DNA from 4 places in the Vibrio sp. 10N genome. Region 3 is predicted to be linked to each of the others. Evidence: predicted binding sites of a transcription regulator. Region 3 holds the regulator's gene; each other region holds the start of a gene.
What was found. The regulator MetJ, encoded in region 3, represses methionine synthesis genes. The targets are predictions, from matches to a motif close to TTAGACNTNTANANGTCTAA.
Positions count from the first base shown of each region.

Region 1: a site for MetJ is predicted at 1,602-1,621, ahead of metA (homoserine O-acetyltransferase MetA). Genes of this name have one in related genera too.
Region 2: a site for MetJ is predicted at 2,238-2,257, ahead of metN (methionine ABC transporter ATP-binding protein MetN). Genes of this name have one in related genera too.
Region 4: a site for MetJ is predicted at 4,871-4,890, ahead of metE (5-methyltetrahydropteroyltriglutamate--homocysteine S-methyltransferase). Genes of this name have one in related genera too.

Region 1 covers NZ_BTPM01000001.1:2,059,214-2,066,691, reverse strand. The annotation lists gene AAA946_RS09645 (AMP-binding protein) at 1-247, shown strand, start outside; gene AAA946_RS09640 (DUF3081 family protein) at 343-594, shown strand; gene metA (homoserine O-acetyltransferase MetA) at 630-1,571, opposite strand; gene AAA946_RS09630 (ATP-binding protein) at 1,711-2,115, shown strand; gene AAA946_RS09625 (DUF3859 domain-containing protein) at 2,155-2,592, shown strand; gene AAA946_RS09620 (ribosome recycling factor family protein) at 2,571-2,924, shown strand; gene AAA946_RS09615 (M20/M25/M40 family metallo-hydrolase) at 2,980-4,086, opposite strand; gene AAA946_RS09610 (DMT family transporter) at 4,203-5,123, opposite strand; gene AAA946_RS09605 (LysR family transcriptional regulator) at 5,226-6,143, shown strand; gene AAA946_RS09600 (glycerophosphodiester phosphodiesterase family protein) at 6,145-6,861, opposite strand; gene AAA946_RS09595 (MBL fold metallo-hydrolase) at 6,972-7,478, shown strand, end outside.
Region 2 covers NZ_BTPM01000001.1:2,723,007-2,730,484, forward strand. The annotation lists gene treB (PTS trehalose transporter subunit IIBC) at 1-11, opposite strand, end outside; gene treR (trehalose operon repressor TreR) at 251-1,195, opposite strand; gene AAA946_RS12710 (MliC family protein) at 1,211-1,579, opposite strand; gene gmhB (D-glycero-beta-D-manno-heptose 1,7-bisphosphate 7-phosphatase) at 1,604-2,155, opposite strand; gene metN (methionine ABC transporter ATP-binding protein MetN) at 2,355-3,389, shown strand; gene AAA946_RS12725 (methionine ABC transporter permease) at 3,379-4,056, shown strand; gene AAA946_RS12730 (MetQ/NlpA family lipoprotein) at 4,091-4,900, shown strand; gene AAA946_RS12735 (Zn-ribbon-containing protein) at 4,983-5,759, opposite strand; gene syd (SecY-interacting protein) at 5,762-6,307, opposite strand; gene queF (NADPH-dependent 7-cyano-7-deazaguanine reductase QueF) at 6,418-7,263, shown strand; gene AAA946_RS12750 (tetratricopeptide repeat protein) at 7,289-7,478, shown strand, end outside.
Region 3 covers NZ_BTPM01000001.1:3,187,160-3,194,637, forward strand. The annotation lists gene AAA946_RS14810 (bifunctional aspartate kinase/homoserine dehydrogenase II) at 1-1,577, opposite strand, end outside; gene AAA946_RS14815 (O-succinylhomoserine (thiol)-lyase) at 1,584-2,753, opposite strand; gene metJ (met regulon transcriptional regulator MetJ) at 3,025-3,345, shown strand; gene AAA946_RS14825 (malic enzyme-like NAD(P)-binding protein) at 3,563-4,822, opposite strand; gene rpmE (50S ribosomal protein L31) at 5,177-5,395, opposite strand; gene priA (primosomal protein N') at 5,679-7,478, shown strand, end outside.
Region 4 covers NZ_BTPM01000001.1:2,144,303-2,151,780, reverse strand. The annotation lists gene AAA946_RS10030 (alpha-glucoside-specific PTS transporter subunit IIBC) at 1-975, opposite strand, end outside; gene AAA946_RS10025 (GntR family transcriptional regulator) at 1,256-1,954, shown strand; gene AAA946_RS10020 (ArnT family glycosyltransferase) at 2,270-3,766, shown strand; gene metR (HTH-type transcriptional regulator MetR) at 3,904-4,815, opposite strand; gene metE (5-methyltetrahydropteroyltriglutamate--homocysteine S-methyltransferase) at 5,012-7,294, shown strand; gene AAA946_RS10005 (GspS/AspS pilotin family protein) at 7,380-7,478, opposite strand, start outside.

The DNA.
Region 1 (7,478 bases), 1.1 Mb from region 3:
TGAAGAAGTTGCAACCTTGCACCCGAAAGTGACCGAGGCGGCGGCAGTGGGGATTCCAGATGATGTCGCCGGTGAGCGCGTGAAACTGTTTGTCGTTGCTAACGGCAATGTCACCGCGGATGAAATTAAGCAGCACTGCCGCAAACACTTGACCGGCTATAAAATTCCAACGTTTATTGAATTTAGAGACGAGCTGCCAAAAACCAACGTAGGCAAGATCTTAAGGCGCGAACTGCGCGATCAATAGAACACAACGTTCAGATGAAGCGCCGCTAAACTGGCGCAATACGTACTACTAAGCCACACTTAAAATGTGGCTTTTTTTGTTTGAAGGAGATAGCGATGAGAAACGAACTTGATCCCAACAAAATTCTTCGAGCGTATGACGCGGTGATGGAGAACGGTACAGACACCGAATTTGGCAAAATCTATGAAGGCGTTGAAGCCTACTCCGATTACGATGGGTACAATGTCTATATGCGGGGCAATGGTGTAGAACTCAAAGTGGGCTTTCACAACACGTATCATCTTGAATATGACCAAGAGCACTTGCGTGATAGCTTTTTGAAAAAAGTGGCGCTTTTAGCGAAGTAACGTGCCCCCCAAAGTGGGAGGCACAAATTAGCCCGTTATTCGTCTTTGGTGAAAGCATCTTCACTGAAGTGATCCAGATCGTACGGCGTTTGTTGGTAAACGCAGTAGTTCAACCAGTTGGCAAATAATAGGTGTCCATGACTGCGCCAGCTTGCAACGGGCTTGTTGTCAGGGTTGTTGTTTGGATAGTAGTTGATTGGGATAGCGGGCTCCATTCCCTCACCAAGATCACGTACATACTCGTTATGTAGCGTGTTAGAGTCATACTCTGGGTGACCCGTAACAAACACATTGCGTTTATCCTTGGTCGCGGCAAGGTAGACGCCTGCGACATCCGATGTGGCCAAAATATCAAGATCAGTATGTGACTCTAGATATTCAGGTGAGAAATCGGCATATCGAGAATGCGGCGCTAGGAAAGTGTCATCAAAGCCACGTAAGATAGGGTGATACGGCTCGTGAATCTCGTGGTGGTAAACACCAGAGAGTTTTTCTTTACGAGTACGTTTTGGCAGATCGTAAAGTAGCTTAAGGCCAGCTTGGGCAGCCCAGCACACATAGAGTGTAGAGGTGACGTGTTTACTTGCCCAGTTCATGATGGTCTGAAGGTGCTCCCAATAAATCACATCCTCAAACTGAACCAAACCGAGTGGTGCACCGGTGATGATGAGACCATCGAAATTTCGATTCTTGATGGTTTCAAACTGGCGATAGAAGGTATCTAAGTGTTCCGTTGGTGTATTTTTACTTGGGCGATCGTCAATGCGCAGCAGCTCTACATCGACTTGCAGTGGGCTATTAGAGAGTAGCCTCAAAAACTGAGTTTCAGTTTCAATTTTCTTGGGCATCAAATTGAGGATCAACACTTTAAGCGGACGGATTTCTTGGGTCGCCGCACGCGTTTCCGACATTACAAAGATGTTCTCTTGTTGCAATACATTGGATGCGGGCAGTTGATCGGGGATCTTAATTGGCACAGCTTTCTCCCTAAGCTCTGTTTTGGTCTTCTGGACGTCTATACATCTAAACTAACGCAAACGTTATTTCTTGTCGATAATTAATTTTAGCTTACGTCCGACTGCACGCGCGCTACCAATGGTGTCAAGACAAGGTACAATGATGTCTTTGCATAAACTGATAGCGGAAACGAGTTTGAAACTAACGCTCATTCGTGGCTTGCCTGGCTCTGGGAAAAGTACGTTAGCCAAGACCCTCAACGCGGCTCACTACGAGGCCGATATGTATTTTGTGAATGCCGATGGCGAGTATTGTTATGATGCGAGTAAAATCGCCGATGCTCATGCCTGGTGTCAAAAGCAAGTGGAATCGGCGCTTGCTGCCAACCAAGATGTGGTGGTTGCCAACACGTTTGTTCGCTTGTGGGAGATGAAGATTTACAAAACACTCGCTAAGCGCTATCAAGCTGAGCTTGAGATCATCGTTTGCCGAGGTCGGTACCCAAATATTCACGGTGTCAGTGATGATGTCATAGCGTCTATGCAAAAACGCTGGCAAGATTAATCCCAACCATTAGTACGGAACATTAAAAGAAAAATCACCATGGCGAAACGTTCACCTGTTGTAGAAATGACCTCTTATGGCATTTACTCCACTTGGGATTCTGGCTCTAAAGATCTCCCGAAGATTCAAGAATTCACGACTATCGTGCCTGCGGATGAGCATATTGAATTTGGTTTTATTGTTAATATCAAAAAGGCCAAAGGGGAGAAGATTCGATATTGTATCTATCACCCTGGCGTGCTGAGTAAAAAAGGGCAAGTGTTAGCGCCATTTGATGGCGAAGAACATGTCGGTAGCAATGACTGGGACTTCTACCTTGGCGATACCATTCAATTACTCGATCCCATCAACGGCCTTGAAAGTAACTTGGGTGATTGGCGCATGGTGATTGAGATGCAAGGTAAAACCATTGCAGAAAAAACCTTTAAAGTCACAGCAAGAGATGAAGGTCAGTTTTGGAAACGTCGCGGTTTTTAGTGTCGGTAAGGCTGAACAGCTTCGTTCACCGCGTGGAAGATAAATCTATCGTCATGGCCTGCGCAGTGAAATATGGTTGTACGTTAAAGCGTATCCGGCGCTCTCGCAACTGGACGCTGAGCGGAGAGCCTTCTGCATTATCAAAGTTCTCTATCGAGGCCAATGTCGGCTGGATTTCTGTTGCGATAGATAAAGTCCTTGATGGCTACAAATCACCCATTCAAGAACTCCTTGAGAGGGAGCCGGAGATCACTGTGGCTGATTTGATGTATCAATCTGGGTGTACGCTGGCAGAAGCTCGTGCGGCGATTGATGAGTTTGAAGATCTGTGATGATAAAAAAGCCGCCTCGCTGAGAGCGGAGGCGGCTTCTATTTTTACTGTGTGATTAAGCAGTTACGTAGCTAATCACAAAGTCAGTGATCTTCACCATGTCATCAACAGCGATGAACTCTTCTGTGGTGTGTACTTTAGACATACCGGTAGATAGGTTCACAGTTGTTAAACCTTTCTCGTTGAAGTTGTTCGCATCGCTGCCACCGCCAGTGTGCTTAGTGTTTGCTTCCACGCCGTTTGACGCAAACACTTCTTTGATCTTCAGAACGTGTGCATCATCTTCAGCAATAACAAACGCGTCGTAAGCGCGAGTTGACTCAATCTCAACCTCTGCACCAAACTTCTCAGCAGATGCTTGGAACGTCTCAACCATGTGGTTAACTTGTGCGGTTAGCTTGTCGCTATCAAGAGAGCGCGCTTCTGCAACAACGGTTAGCTCAGGCATAACAATGTTTGTTGCTTGACCGCCGTTAACTGAGCCGATGTTTGCTGTGGTTTGCTCGTCGATGCGTAGCAGCTTCATGTTAGCGATAGCGTCTGCTGCAACCATAGCGGCACTGATGCCTTCTTCTGGCGCTAGGCCTGCGTGAGCTGGGCGACCTTTGATCTTAGCAACGATTTTTTGCTGACCAGGTGCACCAGTAACGATAGTGCCGATTGGGCCACCTGTATCTAATACGATCGCGTTTTTCGATTGAATGTAAGACATGTCGAAATGCTCAGATCCAAACAGACCACCTTCTTCATGAACGGTGAATGCAACTTCAATCGTTTTGTGTTCGCGGTTTTGTTCCTGTAAGCAACGAACGGCTTCCATCACTGCCGCAATACCTGATTTGTCGTCACCACCAAGGATAGTGTCGCCCTTTGAGCGGATGATGCCATCTTCGATGATAGGCTCGATACCGATGCCTGGTGTTACTGTGTCCATGTGAGCACTGAAGACGATGCTGCCTTCTTGTTTGCCCTCTAAACGTCCGTAGACGTTAAAGCCGTTGGTGTATTGCTCTGGTACTGGCAATTTGCTTACCACAAAGCCTAGCTCACCAAGTTGTTCTGCGATTGCTTCAGCGACGGCTTTTTCGTTGCCAGATTCACTGTCGATTTTTACTAGTTCACAAAAATGGTTTACGAGGCGCTCTGTATTTACTTGAGTCATGGGGTCACTTCACGTTATGAAACAGGGAAGACCACTTTACACGTTACTGAACACACCAAGACCTGAGATAAATCAATAAAAGTGTCGCCATATAGTTAATCTGACTGTCGTTCGGACTATTTTTGTTCTGAAAATTTGTAACAAGCTGCAATCGTAGTGGTTATGACAATGAAGCACCCTAACCATTGCACTGGAGACATGGTTTCACTTAGGAACAGGCTAGCAAACAGCAATCCAAACATTGGCTCAGTTCCCATAAGCAGTGATGCCTGACTGGCGGGCAAGTGTTTAACGGCGTAGTTTTGGACAAAGAACGCCAGCAATGTACAACAAAGTGCTAGATAGAGTAGGCTCACCCAATCGTGACTATTGAGTGTTTGTAGAATGCTAATCAGAGCCGGTCTATCAGAATCTAATAAAACGAGACAGAAGCTGACCAGCGTCACCACCGACAATTGAATTAGGGTGATAATTTCGATTTCTAATGGCGTTTTAGTAAACGCTTTACGGCACGCAACCACCATCACGGCTCGGAGCAGGGCTGCGATGATCACCAATCCAACCCCGAGGTCTAAGCTCAGCTCATTAGGGCTTGCTATCATCACCATGCCAGTAAAACCTATGAAGCAAAACAGCATGATTCCCTTAGGAAGTTTGACTTTGAGCCATGCCGTTTCTAGCAATGGTGTGAAAAGCACGCATAGGCTAATCAATACCGCGACTTGTCCAGCTTGAGCCAATTTAACAGCCCAGGTTTCGGTTAAGAAAATGCAGCTTAAGATAAGCCCTGTTGAGACTCCAACTTGTAGGTAACGACGCCACTGAGAAATGAACATTCTGATTTGTTGCTTGTAATAGATAACGCTCATCAGTACAGCGCAGCTAATGACAAACCGAATCAAAAGCAGTTCGACCACGGAGAGTTGATTCAATATTTGTTTGGAGACACCGTAGCTTGTGCCCCAAACAATGGATACGACAAGTAAGCCTATGATTGCCCAATGAAATGAGATCTTGTTAGCGAAATTTGTTTCCATATCCACTCTCACCATAAAGTTGAATGCATGTATCTATACGGTTATGCTAACTTATGAATATTAATGTGATAATACTTCCAAACTTCATAGGACTTGTGACTGATGGACACAAATAAGCTCATGGCATTACTACCGGACATTGTGGCGTTCGTCACTGTGGTTGATTCCGGTAGCTTTACGGCAGCCTCACAGCGTCTTGGAGTAACGCCTTCTGGTGTTAGTCGTCAGATTAGCCGACTAGAGACGGCTTTGAATGCGGATTTACTTGAGCGTACAACAAGAAAACAAGTGACCACGGAAATGGGGAAGATTGTGTATGAGTTTAGTCAGAAGATCCTAGACTCTGCTGATGATATTGTTCACGTGACCAGCCAAGAGCTAGGGGAGGTTACAGGGGAGCTTCGTATTGCAGCGCCGAAAGCATTTAGTCGCCGTATTCTCCAACCATTAATGCTCGAGTTTCTTGCCAGATATCCGAAAGCAAAACTGCGCCTTATGGTCAGTGATGAGTTTATCGACCCGTTTGGCCACAACCTCGACTTTGTGTTTGAGTTGACGCACTTCCCCAGAGAGAACTTAGTTGCGAAGTCGCTCGGGCATATCAACGCGGTTCTATGTGCTAGCCGCAGTTATTTGCAAATCAATGGCATTCCTTTTCACCCAGAGAACTTGTCTCAGCATAGCTGTCTCTATTTAAACGAGCAGCCTAATGACAATGTATGGCGCTTTTCCAAAGGGGACGAGAATGTCAAAGTGGAAGTGGAAGGGCCATATTCAGTCAATCATTCAGAAATACGTCTTAACGCGGTCAAAGAAGGGCTAGGGATCGGTATTTTTCCTGAGTTTGTGGTAGATGAAGCGCTGCGAAACGGTGAGGTGATTGAAGTGTTGCCAGAGTGGCGAGTGATCTCACGCTATCAAGGTGAGATCACGTTGCAATTTCCTCAATCTAAGTTCATGCCTGCTCGGCGGCGCGCATTTATAGACTTCATGGTCGAGTCGTTAAAACCTGACGCATAACTTAGTCGGACGTTAGAAACCGTGTAGGGTAATCGGTAAAGATGGCGTCTACTTTATCGAGGTGCTTGAATGACTTGGGATTGTTGACAGTATAGCACCATATCTCCACCTCAAGTTCGCGCAGCATATTGATATGGTTCGCGGTGAGCCACTTGTAGTCTAGATGACAGCTGAAAGCGTTAACGTTTTGAATAGTGGCGATGGCTTTTCGGTTTAGACGTTTGGTGAGTACCCCGAGGCGTACGTTTAAGTTGGCATCATAGAGCGCTTGCATTACATCAGCACTGAAGCTTGAGACAATAAGGCGTTCTTTGTTAATTGGGTGTTGTTCCAGCTCAGAGCGCAGCAGCGACACGACATGAAGCGGGTCGTGGCGATCAACTTTCACCTCTATATTGATACACATGTTGTTTTCATTACAATAATCCAACAACTGAGATAATGTCATGATAGGTTCGTGTTGAAAGGCCTCGCCCTTCCAGTTACCAAAATCCAGGGTGCTTAGCTGCTGCATCGTCAGTGCATCGACTCTCCCTTTGCCATCACTGCATCGGTTCACAGTGTGGTCATGACAGACCACCAATACATCGTCTTTGGTGGGCTGAACATCCACTTCAATCCATTGTAATCCTAGCGTGTGCGCCTGTTGAACACTAACCATGGTGTTTTCTGGGTGCGTTCCAGCTACACCTCTATGACCCACATAAATGACACTCATAAATGAACCTCAGTAAGCGATGACCATCGCTATATAGAATAGGGCTTGTTGCAATATTGTTAATAACGGGTTATCTTGCATCAAGGTTGTCTGACCAGTTAGCAAGGCTTATGAAAATCCATCAGATTTCAGGTTATATCCAACAGATCTATCTCGCTGAGTATCCAGATAAATTGCTGTTACTGGACGGTGCAAGCCGTGCCGATGTCGGGACAATTTTACGCTATATTCGAGACGAACTGAATCGTCCTATCGCGGATCTCAAAGCCATAGTTGTCACGCACATGCACCCCGACCACGCGGGAGCGGCTCATAGGTTGAAAGCGTTAACCGGCGCAGAAATTGTCTCCAGTGGTCAGCCAAAAGCTTGGTATGCGGGAGTTGATGGGGTGGTCATGCACCTAACGGATTTGGTTTTAGCCTGGTATATGGCAAGTCGAATGGGCAAGCCGAAACGTAACTTGTGGTATCGACGTAAACTCAATGTTGATCATGTAGTCAGTGACGGTGACACTTTGCCGTATTTTGAAGATTGGCAGGTGCTCACGACTCCAGGTCATACAGATCGTGATATTTCAGTATACAACGCCAAGCAGTCAACGGTTTATGTGGCGGAT
Region 2 (7,478 bases), 460 kb from region 3:
ATTTTGCTCATCGTTTGTACACCTTTTACTGATATAGAGACGTAGGGTTATGACGTCTAGGTCCATTTGTCTCGTTGTATTAATAGTATCGCAACATGCGAATGGGAACATTCCCAAGGAATAGGTAAAGTGTGCCACGGAATAGCTCAGACAAAAATGGGAACAGTCCCATTAATTGAGAGTGATCACAATAATTGTCGATAAATGCGCCAAGTTGATTAAGGGAAGTTGAGTTAAGAAGAAGCTGTTATTACACAGCTTCTTGAGTGATATGAGAGATGCTATTGTCGCCTGTTAATTGACTAATCAATAGGTTAGCTGCTTTTTCACCAGCTTGCTGGTAGCCAGGATCAATACTGTAGATGTTAGGAAACAAGAAAGACAGCAGTTCATTGCCGCCGACACCTGTAACAACAATATCTTCTCGGCCAAGCTCTTGCAGGCGCTTTATCGTTCCCAGTGCTAACGTATCGCTGGCACAAACAATGGCTTGCAATGATTCAGTGACCACTTCATCCACCAGCTCGTAGGCGCTTTCATGATGAAGCTCCCCTGTTCGGTAGACCGCGCTGCGTTCATTGTCGGCACACCAACACTGAAAGGCGTTTAGGCGTGCAAGACCGGTCGTTTTATCTTTAGGATCCACACCAATATAGGCCAGTTCACTGATGCCTTGCGCTTTGAGTTTATCGAGTACCGCGCAAATCAAACCTTGGTTGTCATAATTGATTGAAGAGACTTGATCAGTGTCCATGGCAATCACAACAACCTTCTCTTGCCACACGGCTACCTTATCGAGATCGAGCTCGGTAAAGCCAAACACAATCACACCTTCAACATTACGCTTTCGCAGTACGCTGAGATGTTCATTGGTTTTATCGGGGTCGAATTGGCTTTCCATGATCACGACGTCATAACCAGCCGAATAAAGCACATTGAGCATGCTGCTCACCGCTTTATTTTCAGACGGAGAATCCAAGCGAGAGATAATGACACCGATTACCTTTTGAACCCCACCACCTCGCATAGATTGTGCGGATTTAGACGGCACATAGCCGTGCTCAGCAATCACGCGTTCGACTTTGTCACGAGTTTCGGGTTTGACTTTAGGGTCATTCGTCAGCACTCGAGAGACGGTAGATTTACCGACTCCCGACAGCTTGGCAATATCAAGTATGGTGAGTTTTTTGCTCATGGGTGTCTAAAAGGTTCAATATCCGTTTTTTGGTACGCTTCGCGTGGTCATGATACAGCTTTTATCGGTTTCACCAGCAATGGTAAGCATACCTTCTCTACCCTTACTAAACAGCTCAACCTCAGACTCTGCTTGAGATTGACCATCAAGTGAATACTTCACACCTGAAGCAGAAGGGACACGGTGTAGATGGTATTCTTCGCCATCAATCAGCAGCAAGACTTGCTCACTCGATAACTGAGTCACCTGAAAGCTTTGGTTGTCACACTGATACTGGAGGACATGATAAGGGTTGTCAGGTTCCAACTGCTCCGAGCTACTGCATGCCGTCAAACTGCCCACAACCATAGCAGTAACCAATCCATTTTTAACCAATGCACTCATAATGACTCCTTTAGGGTCAACCGATTACTTAGTTAAGTATTGCGGCACATCGCGAATACTATCAAGTACCACAGTTGCGACAGACTCGCCTCGCTCAGTCACCGGTTTACCGGTACGAACTAAGATCTTGGTGCCCACACCAGCAGCCTCTGCCGCCATCATGTCTTCCGCTTTGTCGCCGACCATGACCGATTTTTCCATATCAATCTTTAGAAAGTCTCGCGCAGAAATGAACATACCCGGCTTTGGCTTACGGCAATTACAATCTTGCTTGTAGTCACCCACACCGTGCTCTGGGTGGTGTGGACAATAATAGAAGCCGTCAAACTCAACACCATTATCGGAGAAGTTCCAGTCCATCCACTGTGTTAAAGAAAGGAAACGGTCTTCAGAGAACATGCCGCGAGCAATGCCTGATTGGTTCGTGACCAGCACCAGCATATAACCCATGTCCTGCAGTTTTTTCGTCGCTTCAAAGACGCCTTCGATGTACTCAAAGTCGTGTTCGTCGCTTACATACCCATGATCGACATTGATGACACCATCACGATCCAAAAAAACAGCTGGTTTTGCCACAGTTCACTCTCTTGTTATAGATAGGGGCTAATGAACTGAATTATTACACGCTTTTATGGTCACGGCACTATGAAAATGCCGTTTAGACGTCTAGACGTAAAAATATCTATTGACACTAAAAGGTGAAAACCATAGCATCTTCTATCAATTGAGATGTAGTTCAAACTTTTATGCTACTCACGGACTTCAGGTTGCTTAGATGATCGAAATTAATCAAGTAAACAAAGTGTTTTATCAAGGCGCAAAGGAAATCAACGCCTTGTCAGACATTAATCTGCATATTGCAGAAGGCACTATCTTTGGTGTGATTGGCGCCTCTGGTGCCGGTAAAAGTACACTGATTCGCTGCGTCAACATGCTAGAAGCACCGACTTCCGGTGAAGTTATCGTTGATGGTGTCGATCTTACTAAGCTGTCTAAATCAGAACTTTCAGAAGCACGCCGCAACATTGGTATGATTTTCCAGCACTTTAACTTGCTTTCATCTCGCACCGTGTTTGAAAACGTAGCGCTGCCGCTAGAGCTGGCAGGTAAAGAGCGTTCACACATCGAATCTAAAGTGACGGAACTTCTTAAGCTCGTGGGTCTCGCGGATAAGCGCGATACCTACCCTGCGAACCTCAGCGGCGGTCAAAAACAGCGAGTGGCGATTGCTCGTGCCCTATCGTCGGATCCAAAGGTACTGCTTTGTGATGAAGCGACCAGCGCACTGGATCCAGCTACGACCCAATCCATTCTCGAACTGCTTAAAGAGATCAACCGCAAGCTTAAAATCACTATGCTGCTGATTACTCACGAAATGGATGTCGTCAAAAGCATCTGTCATGAAGTCGCTATCATTGGTGACGGTCACTTAGTTGAGAAAGGCACTGTGGGCGAAATCTTCGCTCACCCGAAAACGGAGCTTGCACACGAATTCATTCGCTCAACACTAGATCTGTCGATTCCAGAAGACTATCAGGCAAGACTGCAAGCTGAGCGTGTGGAAGGCAGCTACCCTCTCGTTCGCCTCGAGTTCACGGGCGCAACCGTAGACGCTCCACTAATGACGCAAATAGCTCGCAAATACAATATTGATGTCAGCATCTTAAGCTCCGATCTTGATTACGCCGGCGGTGTAAAATTCGGCATGATGGTGGCTGAGCTATTTGGCAATGAACAAGACGATAACGCGGCGATTCAATATCTTCGTGACCACAATGTAAAAGTAGAGGTACTTGGTTATGTCCTTTAACACTGTCACTGACTGGTTATCTCTAAACAGTAATCTACTATTAGGGGCAACATGGGAAACCCTATACATGGTTGCGATCGCCGGTGTGGTTGGCTTCGCTATTGGTATTCCATTGGGTGTGATACTGCACACCACTAAAAAAGGTGGCTTGCTAGAAAACACCCGCTTAAACAGCGTGCTGGGTGCAATAGTCAACGTCGGCCGTTCGGTCCCTTTCTTAGTGTTAATGGTGGCGATCATTCCACTAACCAAGATTTTGATTGGTACTTTCATCGGCACCACCGCGGCCATCGTTCCGTTGACTGTTGGCGCTATCCCGTTTGTGGCGCGTCTTATTGAAAGCTCACTACTTGAAGTGCCAACTGGTCTGGTGGAAGCCGCACAATCAATGGGCGCAACACCTTACCAAATCATTACTAAGGTACTGCTTCCAGAAGCATTACCTACGATTATCAATTCGGTGACAATCACACTAGTGACACTAGTAAGCTACTCAGCCATGGCGGGTACCGTCGGTGGTGGCGGTCTAGGTGACGTAGCCATTCGCTATGGTTTCCACCGATACGATGTGACCATTATGGCTGTGACTGTAGTGATGCTCATCGTACTGGTACAAATTATTCAGTCTATCGGTGACGCCGTTGTGCGCCGTGTAGACCACAGATAATTGAGATTTAAAGATTTATAACAAGGAGAGAGTCATGAAATTCAACGTTAAGAATTTACTCGCAATCGCAGCCGCTGCATCAGCACTTATTCTATCGGGCTGTGGCGAAAAAGAAGCTGACACCAGCAAAATCAAAGTCGGTGTGATGGCAGGTGCAGAAGCACAAGTGGCAGAAGTCGCTGCTAAGATTGCAAAAGAGCAGTACGACCTAGACGTTGAGCTAGTCACATTTACTGACTACGTCACACCAAATGCAGCGCTCGATGATGGCTCTATCGACATCAACGCATTCCAGCACAAGCCATACCTTGATCAACAAGTCGCTGACCGTAACTACAAACTGACGATTGCTGGTAACACCTTTGTTTACCCAATCGCTGGCTACTCTAAGCAAGTGAAATCTGTAGACGAGATCCAAGATGGCGCTCGTATCGCAGTACCTAATGATCCAACTAACCTAGGTCGTTCACTTCTGCTACTTGAGCAGCAAGGTCTGATCACTCTTCGTGAAGGCGTAGGTCTGCTTGCGACGGTTCGTGACATCGTTGAAAATCCAAAGAGCGTCACTATTGTTGAACTCGATGCAGCACAACTACCTCGCTCTCTAGATGACGTAGCGCTATCTATCATCAACACCACTTACGCGAGCTCAATCGATCTAACACCTCAACGTGATGGCATATTTGTTGAAGACAAAGAGTCTCCATACGTAAACCTAATCGTTGCGCGTGAAGACAATGTGAATGCAGAAAACGTTCAGAACTTTGTTAAAGCGTACCAAACAGAAGATGTGTACAACGCAGCCTCTGATATCTTCAAAGGTGGCGTCGTTAAAGGCTGGTAATCTCACCACCTTTGCAGCAAGCATCAAAAAGGGGTTGAAGCTAAGCTTCAACCCCTTTTGTATTTTCAACCGATAACTCTGATTACTTTAGGTGATCCCAAGAAATATTGGAGACAATTCGGCAAGAATCGCACTTAAAGTAAAAGATGTCGTGTAGCGGCTCATCAAGCAACCATTCTCCACCACATTTCGGGCACTTACGTGCTTTTTCTTCCTCAAGACTCTTACCGCCTACCTTGTACAAATAGTAGTACGTTGGGATTTGGGTAATGTACTCGATACGACCACGAATATCCCAGCCACGGCGGAACAGGTCACTGCCTACCTCAGACAGCTCTCGCAGCGCGGCGTGCTCTGCTTTACAGCCACCCGCCATCTGGATTTCATCGCACGCCTGCCACTCGGTTTGCCATTTTATCACCGACTTGTGATCGCCATTGAGTGTTGGCGGGTTACGGTACAGCGGGATCGGCAATAAGGTTTCACCACTTCGAAGCGGTGAACAGGTGTGCACATAGGTGGTGTACAGCACTTGCCAGCTCGGCGTTTCATCTTCTGCTGCTTGCTCTGAGTTGATATCACGACCTAGCAAACGCATCTTAGGTGCGAGTAAACATGAGTCCGAGAGACGCTTTAAACACACTTTAACGAAATCGGAGTGGTTACTCGGATGCAAGCTGTCTTGCTCAGGGCATACCGCGCGTACAAAAAATTCACCGTCGCCCATCACAACCGGAAACTCGCGTCCTAGCACTTGGCCGTTATAGCGCAACGCGTCCATCAGGCCGTTAATGCCTTTCTCTACCGCGCTAATCGTCGTGTTATCAAAACACTCAAACTGAAGTTCTACCACATACATAATTAAACGTCCGGCTCCAGGCCATATAGGAAAGTCTCGATATCCTCAGCAACCACATCGCGGCGGTCGGTACCCAGACGTTCAAGAATCACGTTGCCAGTGATGTTACAGATAGAAATCACATCCATATCGGCATCGGTCGCTGCGATAAACACCGTTGGCTTAAGCTTCAGGCGGCGCTGCGTCACCAGATGACCCAAAATGTTCTCTTGCAAACGCGTAAAATCGTCATCACTCCACACCTGCAGTAACGTTAACTCATTGCCTTGCCATGTCGCATTCATGTCTGCACTGTACTGATGACCGTAAAAAGCTTTGATATCATCGTGTAGCGTTAGCTCAATCCCTTGCTCAATATTTTCCAAACGCTCAGGGACATTACGGACACAAGCGCGCCAATATACCGTTTCGTCATCTTTACGGTCGATACAAGGGGACACTAAGCCATGCAGTTCCTCACTGGCAGGTAGTGTTTGATGCTTATCTTGCCAAGCTTGTTGATAGCGCTGTGAAAACGCCTCAAGAGCCTGCTGTACACTTTGATTCATATACTCTCCACTCATCCTTCAATTGTTCGGCGATTTCCGAGCACAAAGGATGACAGCTATTCGGGGATCTCGTAAAATTCGTTTTATTCTAATCGAAATGTCACACAATTATGAGCAAATATTCCAACGCGAAAGAGCTTTCGGGACTCACTCTGGGTCAAAAGACCGATTATGCCAACCAGTATGACGCATCCCTTTTGCAACCTGTACCACGAAGCCTAAACCGCAACGATCTTGAGCTCGGTGATAGCTTACCATTCCAAGGCTGTGATATTTGGACAATGTATGAGATCTCTTGGCTCAATGCTAATGGCTTGCCACAAATCGCCGTTGGTGAAGCTTATATTCCCGCGACCAGTACGAACCTGATCGAATCTAAGTCATTTAAACTGTACCTCAACAGCTACAACCAAACGCGATTTGATTCATGGGATGAGGTGCAAAGCACTATCGCCAGTGACCTATCACATTGCGCAGGTGAAACCGTCACAGTGAAACTTATTCCTGTGGGCGACTTTGAGAACAGCCAAATCGTCGGCATGAAGGGCGAGTGCATCGACAACCAAGACATTCGCATCGATAGCTACGACTTTGACGCGGCACTGCTTGAAGATGCTGCGGGAAATGAAGTGGTCGAAGAAGCACTACACAGCCACTTGCTAAAATCCAACTGCCTTATCACCAATCAGCCGGATTGGGGCAGTGTTGAAATCCAATACCGCGGTGCGAAAATCAACAGTGAAGCCCTACTGCGTTACCTTGTTTCATTCCGTGAACACAATGAATTCCACGAGCAATGTGTTGAACGTATCTTCACTGACATCATGAGTTACTGTAAGCCAACTGAGCTAACCGTTTATGCTCGCTACACACGTCGAGGCGGTTTGGATATCAACCCATATCGTTCAAACCAGCACAGCGCGCCTTCTCACAATTTGCGCATGGCAAGACAATAAGCACACTCGTAAAATGGAAAACGTCATGGGCTCTAAAATTTGGACAGTATTGGCACTACTTTGCTCTCTCTATGCCGGGGTAGTTCACGCCAACACCTCCTTTACGTCTCCCATATTGTTGGAAGCGGACAAGTTGGTGAACATTGAGCCAGCAAAGTCACTGGAAATTGCCAATAGATACCTGACCGACCGCACGTTTGCGGAGCCCAATGATG
Region 3 (7,478 bases):
ATGTCACCTTGGTATTCAGTGGCTTCATCTTCGTAGCGTGCAAGTACCTGCTGCTCGTCGATACCCTCTTCATCAAACCAATAGGTCTGACTGTCAATAACAGCGACCAAGTTAAAGCTCATGCCACGACGTTTCTCTAGCTCGCTTTTCTGCTCTTTGAACAGATCGAGCCAGCTTGAACCAATGTTACCTTTACCACACAGCGCCACCGCAACACGCTTTTGCGCCTGGAACAGCTGAGTGTGGACCGATTTTACTAGCGGCTGAATGTCTGATTTGCGCAGTACAGCGGCTAGACTCAATTGCGACTCAGCTTCTGAGAAAAACTCTACTGGCGCATGTTTTAGCTGCTGATAAAAACCAAAGCAATGGTTGGCGTTTTTCGTCACGCCCGCACCGACTGCCGCCAGCATGGAGTAACCTTCTTTGAGTTTAATCTCTGCTTCAATAGCCAAATCTTGCAGCTCAGTGAGCGCACCAGAGGCAATTTCTGCGGTGTAAGCGAGACGAAGACGAGATTGGTCTGCTTGCGCTTCAAACGCCAGCGGCGCCAATTGCGCACGCTTGAGGCCGTTCAGCACTTCGGTCTGTGCACGCTCAAAATCGTGACCAGCACCGAAAGCTAACTCAATAAGCAACACTTCATCCAGAGAGGTAATGATTTTCGCACCACGACCAGAAGCCAATACGCGTTCAATACGCGTTGAGCCCGACTCAGGTTGATAACTACAGCGAAGATTCAAATCCATAGCGCTTTGAGCCACAGGCTGCAGCGTACGACTGTGAAGTACAGGTGCCGCTAAGCGCGCTAATTCGCTCGCTTCATCCAATCGCAGCAAGGGTAATAGACAAGCGTCATTAACCACACGAGGGTCCGCGCTGTATACACCAGCAACATCACTCCAGATGGTGACACATGAGACTTCCGCCAATGCACCAATCACTGTCGCGGAATAATCCGAACCATTACGACCAAGCAACACGGTTTCACCGCATTCACTTTGCGCCATAAAGCCCGTGATCACGACTCGGTGATGCGCGTGCTGGGCAAGCACTTCTTTAATCAATGGGTACGACTTTGCTCGGTCGACCTCTGGCTGCGTACCAAACTCGGCGCGAAGAAACGCTCTCGCATCTTGAGCCACCGCTGGCAGATCACTTTGTCTAAGCAACGCCGCGAGTAGACGTGAAGACCACACCTCACCGTGTCCGAGAACAGAAGCGCGCTCCGCTTCTGTCAGTGGATAACTCAGCTCGCCCAGCGTACTAAACTCATCTTGTAATAGAGCGGTCAGCCCTTCGGCTTCCTCACCTGTGAGTAGTGATTCAACTAATTCAAGTTGAAACTGACGCAGAGCTTGCAGATGTTCATGGGCAATACGACCATCTTTATTGAGTGCATCAAGAAATTCGATCAGACGATTGGTGGTTTTGCCCGCAGCCGACACCACAATCAAGTCTTCCTCATTGGAGTAATCTTTAAGGATAGAGACCACTCGGCGATAGCATTCAGGGTCAGCCAAGCTACTGCCACCAAATTTATGCAGCTGCTTATTCTGGATGTTGCTGTGACTCATGCCGGCTTATCCTCCAAACGCAGTGGCTTTCTCAAACGCCTGAGCAAGGTCATCAATCAGATCTTGCGCGTCTTCCAGACCAACTGACAGACGAAGCAGCTGCTGAGAAACGCCCGCTTCCGCCAACGCCTCTTCACCCATGGCACGGTGTGTCATTGATGCAGGGTGGCAAATCAGACTTTCTACGCCGCCCAACGACTCTGCGAGAGAGAATAGCTCTAGCTCGCCAACAAAGTATTTAAGCTGCTCAAAACTGCCAGCGAACTCAAAGCTCAGCATTGAGCCGAAGCCTGACTGCTGCTTCTTAGCAATCTCATGGCCCGGATGCTCAGGTAAGCTCGGGTGATAAATCACTTTCACTAATGGTTGCGGCTTGAGAAAATCGAGGATCTGTTGCGAGCTTTCTTCATGAACACGCATACGAGCACCAAGGGTACGAATACCGCGCAGCGTCATATAGCTATCAAATGGCGTGCCCGTCGCACCAATACAGTTGCCCCACCAGCCTAGCTCTTCGGCGTGTTCTTCGGTTTTAGTGATCACCACACCGCCAATCACATCAGAGTGACCGTTGATATATTTAGTGGTTGAGTGAATAACAAAGTCCGCACCAAGCTCAAGAGGCTTTTGGTACACCGGTGTCAAAAAGGTATTGTCCACGGCCACCAGCGCGCCCACTTTTTTTGCTTTTTCGCACACAGCAGCGATATCCACCACACGCACTAACGGGTTTGATGGTGTTTCTAGCAAGATGAGTTTTGGCTTTTTCTCAAGCGCGGCATCAAAAGCTTGTTCATCACTTTGATCGACAAATTGAACCTTGAAGTCGCCTTTTTGTGCTCGCGTGTTAAATAAACGGTAAGTACCGCCATAACAATCGTGAGGGGCAATAATGGTGTCTTCAGGGCCTAAGAAAGCAGAGACCCAAAGGTTAAGCGCAGAAGTACCACAGTTGGTCACGACCGCACCTTTACCAGATTCCAGCTCATACAGAGCGGTTTCTAGTAAACCTCGGTTTGGGTTTCCTGAGCGGGTGTAATCGTAAGTCGGCACTTCCCCAAACGCAGGGAATCCGTAGTTAGTAGAAAGATAAATAGGTGGCACCACAGCGTGATGCTGGGTATCCGATTCGATACCAGTACGTACGGCTATTGTCGCTGGCTTCCGATTGCTCATAGAAACTTCCTTTCTCAGATCGCATGGCTAGTAGGTGTAACCACAGTGTCCACTTTTGTCGGTAATATGGGAACCGGCAAAAGCCACAAACGTTAAAGAATTAACATTGCATTAAAATAAATGTCCACATTCGTTGAACCACTTTACTTGCCAAAATGTGAGACGTCAACACTTCTAGACGTCTATATGTCTTTGCTTATGGCGGTAAATCCCGCTAAAATTGCAGCATTCTTATTACTACTATTTATGATTAACAGAGCGAAGGTGTGTAATGGCAGATTGGAATGGTGAATACATTAGCCCATATGCGGAGCACGGTAAGAAAAGCGAACAGGTAAAAAAAATCACAGTGTCTATCCCGCTGAAGGTGCTAAAGGTATTGACTGATGAGCGTACTCGCCGCCAAATCAATAACTTACGCCATGCAACCAACAGTGAGCTATTGTGCGAAGCTTTCCTGCACGCCTACACTGGCCAGCCGCTTCCAACCGACGAAGATTTGAGAAAAGACCGTCCAGATGACATCCCAACAGAAGCAAAAGAGCTAATGACGGCGATGGGGATTGAGTTTGAAGCGTTTGATGAAGAGTAACGCTTAAACGGAAGTAAAAAAGACGGTATTAATACCGTCTTTTTTTATTCGTCATCCTCACGAAAGTGAGGATCTTTGTCAGCGCATATGGTGCTCAACTTACGTGAGTCACTCGCTGCGAGAGATCCCCTTTTTCAAGGGGATGACGAAAGCGCACCGGGGTGACTGGTAACAGGGAGGATAGACGATATAGCGTCAATACTACGCAGTTGAGTAATTAAGCCATATAACTATCAGGCAACTCAATACGCGCCACACCCGATTCAACCGCTGCTTTCGCGACCGCTTTAGCTACGCGAGGTAGCAGACGTGGATCCATCGGTTTTGGAATGATGTAGTCTTTACCAAACGTCAGCGCTTCAACACCGGCAGCATCCAGTACGTCTTGTGGTACTGGCTCTTTCGCTAGCTCACGAATCGCTTCGACCGCAGCCAGTTTCATTTCATCATTAATCTCGCTTGCACGAACATCCAGTGCGCCACGGAAGATAAACGGGAAACACAGTACGTTGTTTACTTGGTTTGGATAGTCTGAACGACCGGTGCCCATGATTAGGTCATCACGAACTTGGTGAGCAAGCTCCGGTTTGATTTCTGGATCAGGGTTTGAACAAGCAAACACAATCGGCTTGTCCGCCATTAACGTCAACGCTTCTGGTGGCAGCAAATCTGGACCCGATACACCAAGGAATAAGTCGGCACCTTCAATCACATCTTCTAGCGTGCGTTTGTCGGTGTTATTAGCAAACAACTGTTTGTACTCGTTAAGATCGTCACGACGAGTGTGGATCACACCTTTGCGATCCAGCATGTAGATCTTTTCACGCATCGCGCCACATTTGATCAATAGCTCCATACATGCAATGGCAGCCGCTCCTGCACCTAAGCAGACGATCGTTGTTTCTTTTAGATCTTTACCTTGCAGCTCTATCGCATTAAGCATGCCCGCTGCGGTAACAATCGCGGTACCGTGTTGGTCATCGTGGAAAACCGGAACATCACAACGCTCGATAAGGCGGCGCTCAATTTCAAAGCAGTCTGGTGCTTTGATATCTTCGAGGTTGATACCACCAAACGTGTCAGAAATATTCGCCACAGTGTCCACAAACTCATCAATCGTGCGATGTTTCACTTCAATATCAATCGAATCTAGGCCTGCAAAACGTTTGAACAGCAGCGCTTTACCTTCCATTACCGGCTTAGAGGCCATTGGGCCTAAGTTACCTAAACCCAGAATGGCGGTACCGTTTGAGATCACCGCGACCATATTGCCTTTTGCGGTGTACTTATAGACATTCTCGGCGTTCTGCGCGATTTCGCGCACCGGTTCAGCCACACCCGGGCTGTATGCGAGTGCTAAATCAGCGGCAGAATTAGCGGGTTTAGTTAACGCTATTTCAATTTTTCCAGGGACGGGGTTGGCATGGTAATCAAGCGCTTGTTGGCGAAATTCGTCGATTTGATGATCATCGGACATGGTTAGCGATCCTGCTTTTTTTAGACTGAATGGTATTGTTTTTTTATGAGTATAAACCCGTTAATTTTTATTAGCTTTGCTTCTAAAGGGTTACATACACACAGAGTGGGTACATTTGAACGGAGAGGAGGTATCTCAGATGTTCAATACTCTGGCAAAATCATACTTTGCAAAAGTAATACTACGCGACTTCATCACGGTTTTGAATGGATGGACGAAATGAAAGCAGGAAAAAATCGGAAGTGAGTGCCAAAGTCATAAGAGTGAGATTGACACACAAAGTGGACACGACTGTCGCTCCAGAAACGCAAAAAGGACGCCGAAGCGTCCTTTTTTAATCTGCAAAAGTAATCATTACTTCTTGCTAGATAGAGCACCGAAACGCTTGTTAAAGCGATCAACACGGCCGCCAGTATCAACGATACGCTGCTTACCAGTGTAGAATGGGTGGCACTTGTCACATACGTCTAGGTGGATAGAATCTTTACCTAGAGTAGAGTTGAATTCGAATGTGTTGCCGCAAGAGCAAGTTGCTGTTACAGCTTTGTATTCTGGGTGGATACCAGCTTTCATGGGAAACCTCAATAATTTAGGCCGTGTCGCCATCCGATTCTAAGCCGGACACCACACGTAGTTAATAAATAGTCGATACCATCGCTTCACACTTCCATAAGAGAGCAAGAAGCCATGCCATCAAGGCGCAGTATAGTAATGAATAGTGCCATGGGAATCAACTAAAATTGCGACTTTTTTCACCACCTTCGGTGACTCACTAGCGATAATTTAACGACCCAGTCTATACAAGGCAGCCCATACCGTTAGAATAGACGTCTTCTTTATCAATATCGACCTCATTATGCGCCCAAATGTCGCTCGCGTGGCCCTACCGGTACCACTCGACAAACAGTTTGACTACCTTGTTCCTGCCCATCTATTTCCGGTGGTTGGTGGACGTGTGTCTGTCCCGTTTGGGCCTAAAACCTTAGTGGGCATTGTCATGGCGTTCAGTCATGAGTCTGAGTTTCCCATCGACAAACTCAAACCAATAAAGGCTGCACTCGACAGCTCACCTGTCTGGCCAAAGCCTCTGTTTGAGTTAATCTCTTGGTGTAGCCTTTATTACCAACACCCATTGGGGGATACCTTAAGTAACGCACTTCCCGCTGCGCTTCGCAAAGGTAAACCAGCCGAATTTGCTGCGACCGTTGAATGGCACATCACGGAGTCGGGAAAAAACCAGCTTATCTCAGGATTTGGCCGCGCGGTCAAACAGGCCAAAGTCATGCATATGCTTGAAAATGGCCCATGCAGTCACCAAACCTTTGTTGATAATGAAGTCAGCACCACCGTACTTAAAACACTGACCGAAAAAGGCTGGATCAGCTCAATAGAAAAACAGACCCAGCCAACTTTATGGCCAGAGGCGATCTGTAACGATCCGGTTGATCTTCGTTTAAATGCCGAGCAAGCGGTCGCCATCGCCTCCGTCAACAGTCAAACTGAGTTTGGCTGCTATTTGCTGGAAGGGGTAACCGGCTCAGGTAAGACAGAGGTCTACCTGCAAATGATCAAGCCGGTACTCGAGCGCGGGCAACAAGCTTTGGTACTCGTCCCCGAGATTGGTCTGACGCCGCAAACCATCAACCGCTTTCGCAAACGCTTTAATGTCCCCATTGAGGTCATTCACTCAGGGCTGAACGACACCGAGCGTCTCAACGCTTGGCTGAGTGCTCGTGATAAAGTGGCAGGCATTGTTATCGGTACCCGATCGGCGCTGCTGACGCCGTTTGCTGATCTTGGCATCATTATTGTTGATGAAGAACACGACACCTCATACAAACAGCAAGATAGCCTGCGCTATCATGCGCGTGATGTGGCAGTGATGCGTGCCAACAAAGAGCAAATCCCGATTATTTTAGGCTCGGCAACACCTTGTATCGAAACGCTGCAAAACGCATTAGCCGGCAAGTATCATCATTTGATCCTCAGCCAGCGCGCGGGACTCGCCGTTCCGACCACCAATAAAGTGATAGATGTAAAAGGTCAGTTTCTCGAAGCCGGACTCTCGGCACCGCTTATCGCCGAACTGCGTCGCCATCTGGAAGCGGGTAATCAGGTGATGCTATTCCTCAACCGCCGCGGCTTTAGCCCTGCACTGATGTGCCATGAGTGTGGTTGGACCGCAGAGTGTCATCGCTGTGATGCGTACTACACCTATCACCAATCGAGTAACGAAATTCGCTGCCATCATTGTGGCTCACAGCGCCCTATCGTTCATCAGTGTGAAGGGTGTGGCTCACACCAGTTAGTGACTGTAGGCGTTGGTACCGAGCAGTTGGAAGCTCAGCTAGAAAGTCTATTTCCTGAATACAATACCATTCGCATTGACCGCGATAGCACCAGACGTAAAGGCAGCCTTGAGGCCGCGTTAGACGCCATCAAGAAAAACGAATATCAAATTCTAATCGGTACACAAATGCTGGCGAAAGGGCATCATTTTCCCAACGTCACTCTCGTCGCCCTATTGGATGTCGATGGTTCGCTGTACAGCAGTGACTTTAGAGCCTCTGAACGACTTGCTCAGCTATTTATTCAAGTTGCCGGACGTGCGGGTCGCGCCAGTAAACCTGGTGAAGTCCTGCTGCAAACACATCAC
Region 4 (7,478 bases), 1.0 Mb from region 3:
TGGTTCAGTGATACCTACCAACACTGCCGTTAACGTTGCTGGGATAAGAAGTGCCGCTACTTTCTGACGGTTTTCAGGTTTTGCTGTGTGGTACATTGCTAGCGCAATACCAGTACAACCGAAGATCTTAGAGTTACCGTGCAGTGCAAAGCCGCCAGCAGGGAAGAGATCTTTCATTGATTGCGTTGATTGAGTGAACGCTTCTAGGTTGGTAAACCAGTCAACGGTGATGCCGTTAGGTGTCGCTACGTTACCGAACACAAATGGTGCGTAGACGAAGTGGTGCAGACCTGTTGGGATCAAAATTCGTTCTAAGAAGGTGTAAAGCCACACACCGAATGAACCTGAGCTGACCAAGAAGCCTTGTAGGTTAAGGATGCCGTGTTGAATTGAAGGCCAGATGTAAAGCGTTAACCAAGCCGCTGGCAGCATTGCAAAGAATGAAATCATCGCGACAAATGACGCACCTTGGAAGATCCCTAAGTACGCTGGTAGCTGTTTTTCAAACGTACGGTTGTGGATCCAGGTAACAAAACCAGAGATGATGATGGCACCAAAAATACCCGTATCTAAGGTTTTAATACCTGCAATCTCAGTTAGGCCCGATGTTCCACCAATCGTTTGAGAGAAGTCGACACCGAAGAACTCACCCCAGAATCCACCCATTGCCCCGACAAAGTAGTTGAAGGTTAGGTAAGAGACCATGACCACCATAACGGCACGAGCATGAGCGGTTTTCGCTAGACCAATCGGCAGACCGACGGCAAAAAGTAGCGCCATATTGCGGAAGATAGTCCAGCCACCTTCTTCAATGACTTGTAAAACTTGATAGTACAGACCGTCTTTATCAGCGAGGTCGCCAACAAATATGGGGTTTTTGAGAACAATGGTCAGTCCCACTAAGATCCCGACAAAAGGAAACAGCAAAACTGGGGTAAACATTGCTCCACCTAAGCGTTGTATAGCACTTAACATGGAAAGGTCCTTTTTTATTATTGGTGTAGATATTTGTTTTTGTAATTCTTGTGTCTCTCGACAGGTCCTAAATTACTCCTGAAAATAAAATATGACAAAAGCATGATAAGTAAAGTGTGATTGAGTACAAATAAAGCATGTATTTTGTGATTCATGGCATAAAAAGAGACCTATAGATGATGTTTGTCGCTTTTTTGTCCTGACCTGTGACCAATGTAGGGTGATTGGTTATTGATTTGTATCTTTTGGGGTGATAGCGTGAGGGCTAAGAGGTGAGAACATGCTATACAAAAAGGTAATGCAGGATTTAAAGTCCCGCATTGATTCGGAAGAGTTCGCGATTGGCGATACTCTGCCTACCGAAAAAGACTTGATCGACGCGTATTCAGTAAGTCGTATTACCGTGCGCAAAGCGATAGAAGAATTAGTAAAACTTGGCTTGGTAGAGAAGCGCCAAGGGGCCGGCTCTACCGTGATCGGCAAAACCATGACGGGCTCCATGTCGAGTTTGCGCAGTACAAGCGAATATATGAGCGATACCGGGACCAAACTTGAATACCAAGTCGTCGAGTTTACGTTGATGGACCCTGATGAAGAGGTGGCATCGGCACTGAATATTGGCACCGACGATAAGGTGTATTTTATTCGTCGCTTTAAGCTGATAAATGGCGTGCCTGCTATCTATGAAGACTCGTTTATGCCAGTGGCGATGTTTCCACAAATGAACATCATGTCGCTTCAGGGCTCGAAGTACCAATATCTTGAAAAAGAGTTGGGCTTACACATTGACGGTGCCCTTCAAGACTTTGAAGCCGTGATGCCGGGCGAGCATTTATGTGAAGTGTTTGAATTGTCACCTGAAGTGCCGATTATTTGTTTGCTTTCAACTGGCAAACTGGGGGACGGTCGTATCTTTGAATACACTAAGCTGTACTTCAAACCGAATACCTACTCTTATAAACACTATTTGAAACGTTAGCCTAAACCATACAGAGGGCGCATCCCCTCTGTATGGCCTTTCTATGCTGATACTTAAGCCACGGTTACTCAACCGACAGCTTTCGATGACTCGGCGATATACCTTGACTCACTCATACCCAGTTCAATACAAAGCATTACACGTCTTGACGGCATAAATATATAGACTAATTGTTAATGTGCGGCCGGTAATTCTCTAGGTTCATGAACAAATGGGGAATTTACAGAGAATTGACCTAGTTTACTTTTCTCATACGCTTAACCTGAGTACAGTTTGCCGCCAAACCCCTGAAATTAACTGAATCCAAGGGCGTCTATGCTTTCGACTATTCTTCATTTTGACCAACCTTCAAACTCACCAAACGACATTGCACGCTCGCATCGCGCCGCGATGATTTGGTGCTTTGTCTATGCTGTTGCTTGGGCGCTGGTTTCCTATCATCTTGATCCTACGGTACCTTATGATGCCGTCGAAGCGTTAAACTGGGCCAGTAATGGAGAATGGGGAAGTCCAAATAACCCATGGTTTGTGGGTTTCGTCGCCCGTATTTTGCTGATTTCTTCGTCAACAGAGTTTGCATCGGCGTTTTGGTATGTGGGGCACTTTAGTGTGGTTGCTATCGGTATGCTTGGTTGTTACCGATTGGCCTATAAACTGACGGACTCGATTGCTCTTGCTTGGCTAGGTATGTTGACCCTGAACCTATCCGGTGTGATCAACTTTGATGCCATTCCTTATAACGACAACTATTTGTTGTTTGGCTCTTGGTCATGGCTATTGCTGATGTTTGTAAAGGCGGTGTACGAAGATTCAAAATGGTGGATCCCGTTTGGTATTCTGGCTGGTTGCTCAGCGATGGCGAAGTACACCACATTTGCCCCCGTGGCGATGATCTTCATTCTAAGCCTGACAGTACCGAGTGTGCGTCGTAACTGGAGCGATCGTAATTTTTATCTTGGTATTGCCGCCTTCCTTGCCTTGGTAACACCAAACTTCTTTTGGATGTTCGCCAATAACTTCTCATCGGTGAAATGGGTAAGTGGTCAAGTATCGGCTCAACTAAGCCCTGGCAGTTGGCTGGCACTGCTGTCGGTATTTTATCCGCTGATTTTACTTGCAGGTCTGTTGGGCAAACGAGGCTTACGTTTTACCAATAAGGTCCCAGAAAAAGTATGGCTGACAACATTCGTCTTACTTGCTCCACTGGTGGTCATCATGGGGTGGTTTACCTTTCATAAGGGCGGCCGATTAGTGGAATGGTTGCACCCGTTCTTTATGCCGGCACCAGCGGTATTGGTCGCGTTTTTAGCCAAAGATGTTATCGGCAAGCTGTCACGAGCATACAAAGTATTGGTGAGTATGGCGCTGCTGATGATTGTAGGTTATAGCTCGGTGATGGTCTTCAATGTGCGCAATGCTGGTCAGAACTTTGAAGGTATTAAGGTTTTGGCTCATGACGCTGAGACATTTTGGTACGAGAATACAGACAAGCCTCTTAAGCTGGTGGGCGGCGCTGAGATTTCTGAATGGTTAACTTTCTACATCGCACCGCATCCAGAAATGTCGAACCAATGGAGTAACGAGACTCTGCCGAACGTTTACAACCGCCATATCACTGCGGAAAAGATTGAATCACAGGGTGTATTGTTGCTAAGCCATGTAGGACAGAGCTGTGAAGCTCAAACGTTTAGCCGCTTTACCAATGAATGGCCACAGTTTGAAGTGGCGGTGACCAAGCAGATTGATTACCAAGATTCACCTCAAGAACCGGTTCAGGTGATTTGTGTAGGTATGATTGCGCCTAAGGAGTGAGTGTAAGGGACGCTGAACTGATCACCCGCTCACTTAATTCCCTGAGGACTTAATGACCTAATAATCGATGCGATGTCTGAGGCAAACCTCTGACATCGCATACGAAATACTTTACCGTGACAGTGCGCTAGCACGTGCTACGCGACTTTAATCCCTTCTAAATGCTGCTTACACTGCGCTCTTGCGGTACTAAAAAACGCCTGCAGATAGTGCTTATCTTTTTCTCCATTCCGAACGGCTGCAAACAGTCTGCGCCATAGTCCTTCATCTAAGGGTTTGCTGGTGATTAAGCCTTGACGAGAAAACTCACTGACGGCCCAGTTTGGTAGGGCAGCAACGCCAAGACCCGCAGAGACCATTTGTACAAGCATCAGAGTATTGTCCGCTTGCTTCCATTTGTTCGGTTCCACACCTGCGGGTGTTAGGAAGTGTTTAACGACATCCAGGCGCTGTTTTTGGACCGGATAAGTTAAAAGGGTTTGGTCGGCTAGATCGCTTGGCTCGATATGATCTTTGCCTGCTAGCGGATGAGAGATTGAGGTAACAAGGCGCATTTCGAAGTCAAATAGGGGCTCGTAGTGGATTTCTGAGCGCGGTTGAATGTCTGAGGTGATCACCAAATCCAGTTCGCCACCGACGAGAGCGGGAATAGGTTCAAAACCAAAGCCTGAGGAGAAATCCAGTTCTACATGCGGCCAAGCAAGTTGATATTCTTTCAAAGCGGGCATTAACCATTGGAAGCAGGAGTGACAGTCGATAGCCATGTGCAGGCGGCCGTTGACGTCTTCTTTGAGTCCGGCTAAATCCCCCTCCGCTTGTGCGATACGAGGCAATACGTCATTGGCGAGGTTGAGAAGTATTTCACCTTCAGAGGTAAATTTGACTGGCCGAGTTTTGCGAATAAACAGTGGTGAGCCAATGCGTGCTTCGAGATCTTTAAGCTGATGAGAGAGAGCCGATTGCGTGAGGTGCAGCGACGTCGCTGTAGCAGTAAGTGATCCGGTATCGCGCAGTGACGCCAGTGTTTTTAAATGTTTTAGCTCTATCATGAAAATCCCTCATCCTTTATCCCTTCTCATTAACTTACCGTGCTTTTAGAGATATGTAAACGTCTAGACGTCTAAAAGAACAATTCTTGATGCATGAGAAAATTTCATAACTTGAGTGAATGAATTGCGATTGTTCATATTGGCTCAGTGGGCGATGCTTTAGCCATCCAGACTGCTAATGAATAAAAAGGACAACATCATGACGGCAACACATATTCTCGGTTATCCACGCATCGGCGAAAAGCGTGAACTCAAATTCGCGTTGGAACAATACTGGCGCGGTGAGCTTGATCAGCAAGGCTTAAAACAGGTCGCATCGGAAATCCGCAAACAAAATTGGGACCGACAAAAGCAAGATGGCCTCGACTACGTAACGGTGGGCGACTTCGCTTGGTATGACCATGTACTCGGTACCAGTCTTCTTTTAGGTCATGTGCCTAAGCGACACAATAACGGTTTCCCAGACCTAGACACTCTATTTCGTATTGGTCGTGGTCAGTCTCAAACAGATTGTGGCTGCGCAGGGGAAGCCGCTTCGGATATGACTAAGTGGTTTAACACCAACTACCACTACATTGTTCCTGAATTTTCCTCAGATGATCAGTTTAAAGTGAGTTGGACTCAACTGTTTGATGAAATTAACGAAGCGCAGCAGCAAGGCCATAAAGTGAAGCCTGTGCTTCTTGGTCCGTTAAGTTACCTTTACCTTGGTAAAGAGGTCGAAAATGGCTTTGATCGCCTGTCGCTACTACCTCGATTACTGACTGCTTATCAGGCAATCTTCGCTAAATTTGAAAAACTCGGTATCGAATGGGTACAAGTGGATGAACCTATCTTGGCGCTTGAGCTTGAAAAACCGTGGTTAGATAGCTTTAAGCTCGCTTATCAGGTGATCCGTAGTGATGTGAAAGTGCTGTTGGCGACGTATTTTGACTCTGTTGTAGACTCTTTGGATGCCATTTTGGACCTCGAGGTCGATGGCCTGCACATTGATTTGGTGGCGGCGCCTAACCAATTGGATTCGGTGGTCAATCGACTGCCAGCCGATTGGGTTCTGTCTGCAGGCATTATTAATGGTCGTAATGTTTGGCTTGCCAACCTACACAGTGCACTGCAAACACTTAAGCCCGTGAAAGCGGCGCTAGGTGAGCGTCTTTGGGTTGCATCGTCATGTTCGCTACTTCACAGCCCTGTGAATGTGGAATTAGAAACTAAGCTACCAGAGGGGACTCAGCACTGGTTCTCGTTTGCAAAACAAAAGGTGTCTGAAGTGTCATGGCTTGCTAAAGCGTTAGATGGAGACCAACAGGCGATAGAGCATTGTGCCCAATACAGTCAACCTATCTTACATCGCGCGCTCTCTACATGGGTGAATAAACCGCATGTTCAAAAGCGTGTGGCGACATTGGCGACCACCAACGGTGACCGAACTGCGCCATACGCAGAGCGTGCTCATCACCAACAAGAAGTGTTGAATTTGCCTAAATTGCCGACGACAACGATCGGCTCTTTCCCGCAAACGGTCGAAGTGCGTAAAAGCCGCGCGGCTTTCAAACGTGGCGACATCACTGTGGCAGAATACGAGTCGTTGATGAAAGGGTTTATCAAAGATACTGTTCAGCGCCAAGAAGCGACAGGACTTGATGTTTTGGTTCATGGTGAGGCAGAGCGAAACGATATGGTGGAGTACTTTGCCGAAAACTTGTCGGGCTTTCAAACAACAGAGTTTGGCTGGGTACAAAGTTACGGCTCCCGCTGTGTTAAACCAGCGATTGTGGTCGCTGATATTGAGCGTGATAAACCGATCACGGTGGAGTGGTCCACTTACGCACAGTCACTCACGGACAAACCAATGAAAGGCATGTTGACGGGCCCCGTAACTATTCTATGTTGGACATTTCCTCGTGAAGACGTTTCACGCGAGACCATCGCCAATCAACTGGCCTTTGCACTGCAAGATGAAGTGGATGCGCTGCAACAGGCAAACATCAATATTATCCAAATTGATGAACCTGCGATTCGAGAGGGGCTGCCACTGAAAAAACGCGATCACAAAGAGTACTTAGATTGGGCGGTGAAGGCATTTAAAGTGTCTGCTGCAAGTGCGCGACCTGAAACACAAATCCACACTCACATGTGTTACAGCGAGTTTAATGAAATTATTGAATCAGTGGCCGCGCTGGATGCGGATGTGATTACCATTGAGACGTCACGTTCAAACATGGAGCTTCTGAACGCGTTTGAAGAGTTTAACTATCCGAATGAAATTGGTCCTGGTGTGTACGATATCCACTCACCAAACATTCCAAAAGTGGAGTGGATTGAGCAGTTGATTGAGAAAGCAGCGACCCGTATTCCAGTAGAGCGACTTTGGGTGAACCCAGACTGTGGTCTTAAAACTCGTAACTGGGAAGAAACGGAGGCTTCGCTGACCAACTTGGTACAGGCGGCGAAGAACCTAAGAGAGCGTTTGCTGTAATTGAAACCAGTCATTACAGAATGAAAAAGAGGCTTGCATCTGCAAGCCTCTTTGTTTTGATAGGTTGAGCAATGTGATCGTTTTACTACTGTAGAAGTGGTTTATCACAGTACTGCTGATTGACGATTTGGTCGATCATCAACTGACCACGCGCGTTGCGGATCATGATGCGGTAAGCGAGTCC